Regions from separate parts of the Pseudoalteromonas sp. Cn5-37 genome, predicted to be linked through region 2. Evidence: riboswitches for the same ligand, from Rfam matches in the RefSeq annotation. Region 2 holds a riboswitch; the other holds the start of a gene.
What was found. A riboswitch is a leader RNA that binds a small molecule or an ion and turns the genes downstream of it on or off. The one in region 2 is predicted to bind lysine.
Positions count from the first base shown of each region.

Region 1 (3,416 bases), on a different contig from region 2:
GTTTGTTCATGCCTATAAAAGTGCATCTGCTGTAAAAATAAACAAAACTAAATACGAGCTTTCGTGTAAGCGTTAAACCATGAGCAGTCACTACTTTTCGAATACTCTTATCATCGAGCAGCAAAGCCAAACAACGGCCAAAAAAATTATGCTAATGCATGCAGCACGTATTGATGTTGCAAGTTTACCCCTTGATAAATTACTTAGTGAGTTTGAGTTAAGTGTGCTTGAAAAACGCAAAGTGCCTAGTGCAAAGCAAGAGTACTTAGCGACTCGCCTAACGTTAAAGTATTTGTATCAACATGCTTACCCTCATGATGATTTAGCGCTCAGTGAAATATCGAGCCAGTTTGATGACAAAGACAGCAAGCTAAAATTACATACCCCGGTTAGAGAACCTGTGTGGGCTTGTTTATCACATTCAAATGGCTTGATTGGCGCAGCCCTTAACCCCGAACAGCAGCTATTTGGTTTTGATATTGAACAAAGCAGTAAGCCTCGCCCTTTTATCAAACTCGCAAAGCATTTTTATCATCAAGATGAAGTTGACTTAATTAGCCGTTTTGACGCTCCCGATGAACAGGCACAGTGCTTTTTTAGAATTTGGACATTAAAAGAAGCGCTTGCAAAAGCAAGTGCTCAGCCGATTGCGAAACTACTTGCTCCTAATGTATTTGAAGAATTGAGCAAACATAATTTCAGCGCGAGTAGTAACTCTGTTGAAGGCTTTGATATAAGTGTTGTGGCACAAAAAAGCACTGACTGGCAGTGCTCTTTTATTAATTTTAACGACTTACGCTGCGACTTGGGTTTCTAATAGTCGGCTGTGAATAGCCTGCACGACTTCATCTGACTCACTTTGCTCAACTAAGAAGCACAGGTTATGTTTACTTGCACCGTGGCAAATTAAACGAATATTAAAATCGCTTAATACCTGCATTAAGTTCATTTCTTGCTGACGTAATTGAATTTCAGAACCAATTAAAGCCACCAGCGTTAAGTTATTCTCAACCGACACATGACAAAACTCAGAAAGCTTATCTAAACAAGCTTGATCAAGCTCAGGGCGTGATGCATTTGGTGCGTTATCTAAAGTGATTGCAACACTTATCTCGGAGGTAGTAACCAAATCAACCGAAATATTAAACTCACTTAAAATGGTGAAAACACGCGCTAAGAAACCACTCGCTAGGAGCATTTCTGGGCTTTTAACCGTTAACAGAATTTGGTTTTTACGCTGCGTTACCGCACGAATACCTGGTTGCTGAGATTTTTCTTTTTCAATCCATGTACCACCTAACTGTGGTTCACGGCTTGAACCAACAAACACACTAATATGGCTACGGCTTGCAGGTAAAATGGTTGCAGGGTGCAGTACTTTTGCACCAAACGTTGCCATTTCTGCCGCTTCATCAAAGCTTAAGCGTGCAATTGGGCTTGCTTTAGCGCATAAACGCGGATCAGTACTGAAAATACCCATAACATCGGTCCAAATATGCACGCTTTTTGCGTTAATTGCTTCAGCGAGTAATGCAGCACTGTAATCTGAACCACCACGGCCTAAAGTGGTCGTTTGATTGTGCTCATTGCTACCAATAAAACCTTGAGTTACCACAACATGGTCATCAAGTAGCGGCACTAAATGCTCTTTAGCAGCCGCAGCGGTTGCTGCAACATTTGGGGTAGCTTTAGCAAATTGGCTATCTGTTTTTAGCACTTTACGTACATCAAAACGCACCGCATCAAGACCTTGACCGCGTAATACTTGAGTGAATAAATACGATGATAAACGCTCACCAAAGCTCAGTAGTTCATCCTGATCTGCTACTGACTGAGCCCCGTCTGATGCTAGCTTTTGAAAAGCCTTAAGCGTTTCATTAAAGCCATGTGCTAAATCAGCATCAAGCGACAGCTCTGCCAAGATTGCTTCTTGAATGGCGACAACGCCAGTAATGTGCTCATCACGTTCAGCCGCACTCAAATCAGCTTTACATAATGCAACTAAATGATTGGTCACGCCTGCACTGGCACTCACAGCAACTATACGTACTTGATTATCAGCACAAATGATTTCAGCGCAGCGGCTCATAGCATCAAAGTTAGCTACACTGGTACCACCAAATTTTGCAACAACGTAATCTGATTTTGTGTTGGCGGCTAATTGGGTATTCATGTCGTCTCCTTTTGTGGAAAACTATCCACAGTAATTCAAGAAGAACTCGGCAAGGGGGTGCTTTGAAAATAAAGAGTAGTCCATGCCAGAAGCTCTCCACCTAGTTTGGTGACAGTTTTGAGGATTCAGCCCCATAAACCGAAAAATAACCGTGACGTCCGGTTAATTTTCTCGGCGAGTACTTCCCTCATTAATGGTCATCGGCGTTCGTCACCTCACATTAATTACCTAAGTATCGCACCTCTTCTGAATGTTAAGTTAACACCTGGTTAAAATAACAAAGCCTGCTGTTAAAAGCAGGCTTCGAAAGTTAACGTTTAGACGTCTAGCTGTCAAGTTGTTTTATGAAATTAAACTGCCCGCTAAGTACGAACCGTAATAACCAACGGTATAAGCAATTAATAAATAAACCGACATTTTAAGATAGCTCATAAAGGTCAGTGCTTTTACCTTACTCATGGCAATAATACCTGCCGCAGAGCCGATAATAAGCATTGAGCCACCGACCCCAGTTGCGTAAGTAAACGACAGCCATTGCTGAGGGCTCATCACTATATCAGCTTTTAAAAGTGCTGCAGTGAGAGGTACGTTATCTACCGCCGCTGATAATAGTCCCATTAAATAGTTGGCATATTCCGGTGCCATCAACTCATATAAGTGAGTAAATTTAGCAAGCATGCCCACTTCTTTTAATGCACCAACCAGCAATAACACACCAACGAAGAACAATAAGGTGTCGTATTCAATTTCACGAATATAATCGATGATTTTTTTGTTTACGTCTTTTTTGCGCATTAAAAATTGCGCAACCAAAAACATAAGTGATAAACCAAATAAAAAGGTTAACAGCGGCGGCACACTATAAAGCACACTCAAAGTTAACGTGGCAATAATCGTCGAGAAGAAGATAACCGCAATGGTAATATCTGTCTTTTCGATACGACGGGCTGCTTGTTTTTCAAACACAACATTACCCGACATACCCACCGACAACATCGCCGCGAGCAGTGCAACACTTGTCAGTGCAGGGGCAATTAATAATAGTAGATTAGCAATGGTGACTTTTTCGTCTAAGAAAATCATCAAGGTTGTCACATCACCTGTGATCAACGACACCCCACCCGAGTTAACACTAAATACAATTAAGGTCGCATATTTTATTAATTTTTTAGGATCTAACTTAAGTGACATCACCACCGCAAGCGAGATTAAAGTTGCCGTTATGTTGTCTGAAATAGATGAA
Region 1 is NZ_JAKGBA010000001.1:536,813-540,228, forward strand. Features, by position in the region: gene L1266_RS02430 (4'-phosphopantetheinyl transferase family protein) at 80-817, shown strand; gene lysC (lysine-sensitive aspartokinase 3) at 794-2,173, opposite strand; lysine riboswitch at 2,255-2,427, opposite strand; gene nhaD (sodium:proton antiporter NhaD) at 2,516-3,416, opposite strand, start outside.
Region 1: it holds a riboswitch for lysine, as region 2 does, so the genes downstream of both, lysC (lysine-sensitive aspartokinase 3) here and dapA (4-hydroxy-tetrahydrodipicolinate synthase) in region 2, are expected to answer to the same signal.

Region 2 (3,416 bases):
CGAGTACAGCAGTTAAAAACTCAATATAACGCTGCTCACCCGTACTGCTAATGTCAGGAAAATGACAATTAATTGCGTAATCAACGAGCTTCTCTAGCCCTTCTATATCACCTTGTGTAGCTAAGTATTGAAATGAACCAACACGGATGTGACTTTTAGCTAGGCGAGTAACAACTGCCCCCGGGCGTGGTGGCTGACGATATACCGTTTCGCCAGTTGTAACCACAGCTAAACAGCGCGTAGTTGCGATGCCAAGCGCATGAAGTGCCTCACTCATAATGTACTCTCGAACAGCTGGACCAATGGCACAGCGACCATCACCACCGCGCGAGAACACTGTTGCTCCAGCGCCTTTTAGCTGCAAGTCCCACAATGTGCCATCTTTATCTGCAATAGCCCCAAGTAAATGCGCTCTACCATCACCAAGACGCGGTGAAAAATAACCAAATTGATGACCTGAGTAACCAAGAGCAACCGGCGCAACGTCGTTATCTATCGTTGAACCAGATAGCAATTTAGCTAAAAATTCGCTGTCGTGTTTAATTGCGAAATTATCAGCTAGCTTGTCATTAAATAGCAGTAATTGCGGCTCGGCAACGGCGCTCGGCATATCCTTGATAGCAAGTAGTTCACTAATATCTGTGTATCGAGTTTGCAGTTTCATAACTGTCCTTAACGTGTTGCGACACCCACACGATTATCGCCTACACCATAGGCCACTAGTTGGCTTAGTGCCTGCAGGCTGTAACCGCTTTGCTGTTGTAATTCGTTGAAAAAATCTTGCGCTGCTTGCAGTGACTTTTTAGTTTGTAAGCCGCCATCTATCAACTCATGGGCACGCAAATAGGCTTCTACATCCCGAGAAAGTAAAAAAGTATCTTTACCAAGCGCTCGTAAAGCGTATGGGCCAGTATTTCCCCCTAAACGCGCACCATGCTTTTTAAGATAAGCCCACAAACCAATAATATTGTCAGTAGGCCAATCTGCAATAAATTGGCTAAAGCTGCCATGCTTCTCAGCAACTTCGTGGATCATGTACGCATTTTCTGGGATCGTTTGTACTTTTTTAAAATTACGAACAATTCGCTCATCACTGGCTTTTTGCTCGAGCATATCTGGCGGCATCATCAACAATTTTTCTACACTGAAATCCCAAAACACATCACGAAAACCAGCCCATTTATTATTGATAACAGACCAATAAAAACCGCTTTGAAAGACTTTACGCGTGAACTCTTCTAACCATAAATCGTCATGCATTTTAGCAATATCAGCATCGTCGAGCGGGTTTGATAACAGTGCTTGCAGCATTTCTTCACTGCCCTTTCGAGATACGGCTCGTTGATAAATATCGTTAAATTTTTCCATCATTTTTCCAATTGATTTGGTTAGCGCTAAGTGTACGTAAAAACACGGTTATACGTAACCATGTTGCAAATTCGGTCACTAAAAAACAAATTCCTCGCCTTGACACCTAGACGGCTAAAATGCTTTAATCGCTGCAAATACCCTATTTAACTATGTTGGCTTTAACCTTTAAAGCGAGCATAAAGGGCTGGAAGAGGTGCGTTATTCAGGTAGCGTATGGGAAGAGCACAGACTCTGTTGATCATACGTGAGGGGAATTAACGCCGAGAAGTAACACCGTTTGTGAGGTGCTTATTTCGGGCGACTGGGCTGAATCCCAGCGACTGTCACCAACAATAGCAAAGCGCTATTGATTAGTTTGGTGGAGAGCTTCTGGTCTTAGTATAATAAGGCCGTCGCGTCTTTATTATTTTAAGCCCATTCGCTCTTCGAATTATACCTTGTTCGAACGACGACATGCGGCTCCATTCAAATGTTCCCGCATAAACTCTTCGAATACCTTATAAGTTCGTGAGAGATGATCAACAATTTTGATTTAAACGACTATCCATTATGGACAGCGCTTGTCACGCCATTTTCTGAATCTGGCGAGGTCGATTACACGGCCCTTGAACAACTGGTCGCTGAGCAGCAAGATGCAAATAACGGCATTTTATTACTTGGCAGTACCGGTGAAGGACTGGCGCTTTCACTCAAAGAGCAACAAGCCATCGTTGAGCATGTTTCCCAATTAGCACCGAGTGTACCACTCATGGTTGCTGTGGGCGGCATGAACCTCAAGCAACAAGTTGCTTGGGTTGAATACTGCAACCAACTACCTATTCATGGCTATCTATTGGGCTCACCTCTGTATGCAAAACCTGGGGTAGTTGGCCAAACACATTGGTTTGAAAGCCTTCTTGATGCAAGTAATCACCCATGTATGCTGTATAACGTACCTGGACGCAGTGCAGTTGAGATTTCACCGCAGGTGATCAAAAACCTTGCTGACCACAAAAATCTTTGGGCTTTAAAAGAAGCCAGTGGCGACATTAGCAAATTTGAAGGCTTTAGAACGGCATCGCCAACACTGGCCATATTTAGTGGCGATGATGCTCTTATGCCGTATTTTGCTCAAGCAGGAGCAAAAGGTTTAGTTTCGGTTGCCGCGAATGCTTGGCCGAGTCAAACCCATGAGTTTGTTAAACGCAGTTTAAGTGGTCAATACCCAAATCTATTCACCGATTGGTCGCAAGCGATTCAAAGTTTATTCGCTGTGGCAAATCCAATCCCCGTAAAAGTACTGATGCACCTGCAAGGTAAAATAAATACCCCGCATTTACGTCCGCCGCTTACGCATTTAGAGCTTGAGCAAACAGACAGCATCACCCACGCAAACAACACAATTTTATCTTGGAACTAAAAACAGGTTTTATCATGAGCTGGTTAGAATTATTAAACAACTTAGAATCAGGCGCAGTTCGCGCGGCAACACAGGACGAGAACGGCAACTGGCACGCCAATGTTGAAGTTAAACAAGGCATTTTAGAAGCCTTTAAAAATGGCACAAACACTGAGTTCCCGGGTGGTTTTGTTGATAAGCACAACTTAGCTCCACAAGGCTTTGCAGCCGATGCTGGCGTGCGTATAGTACCAGGTGGTAGCAGTGTTCGTCGTGGCGCACACGTTGCTAAAGGCACCATTATCATGCCACCAGCATATGTAAATATTGGCGCGTTCATCGACGAAGGCACGATGGTCGACAGCCACGCATTAGTGGGTTCATGCGCACAAGTGGGTAAAAATGTTCATCTAAGTGCAGCAGTACAATTAGGTGGTGTGCTTGAGCCAATTGGTGCCAGCCCTGTGGTTATTGAAGATGACGCATTCATCGGTGCAGGCTGCGTTATTGTTGAAGGTGTGGTTGTGAAAAAAGGTGCTGTACTTGCGCCGGGTGTACGCTTATCGGCAACCATTCCTGTTTACGATTGCGTTAACGAGCGCCAGCTAGACAAAGGTGAAGCCATCCCAGAAAACGCGATTGTGATCCCAGGCTCTCGCCCAGCTTC
Region 2 is NZ_JAKGBA010000010.1:23,040-26,455, forward strand. Features, by position in the region: gene L1266_RS13060 (protein adenylyltransferase SelO) at 1-664, opposite strand, end outside; gene L1266_RS13065 (DNA-3-methyladenine glycosylase I) at 673-1,368, opposite strand; lysine riboswitch at 1,552-1,748, shown strand; gene dapA (4-hydroxy-tetrahydrodipicolinate synthase) at 1,886-2,770, shown strand; gene L1266_RS13075 (2,3,4,5-tetrahydropyridine-2,6-dicarboxylate N-succinyltransferase) at 2,785-3,416, shown strand, end outside.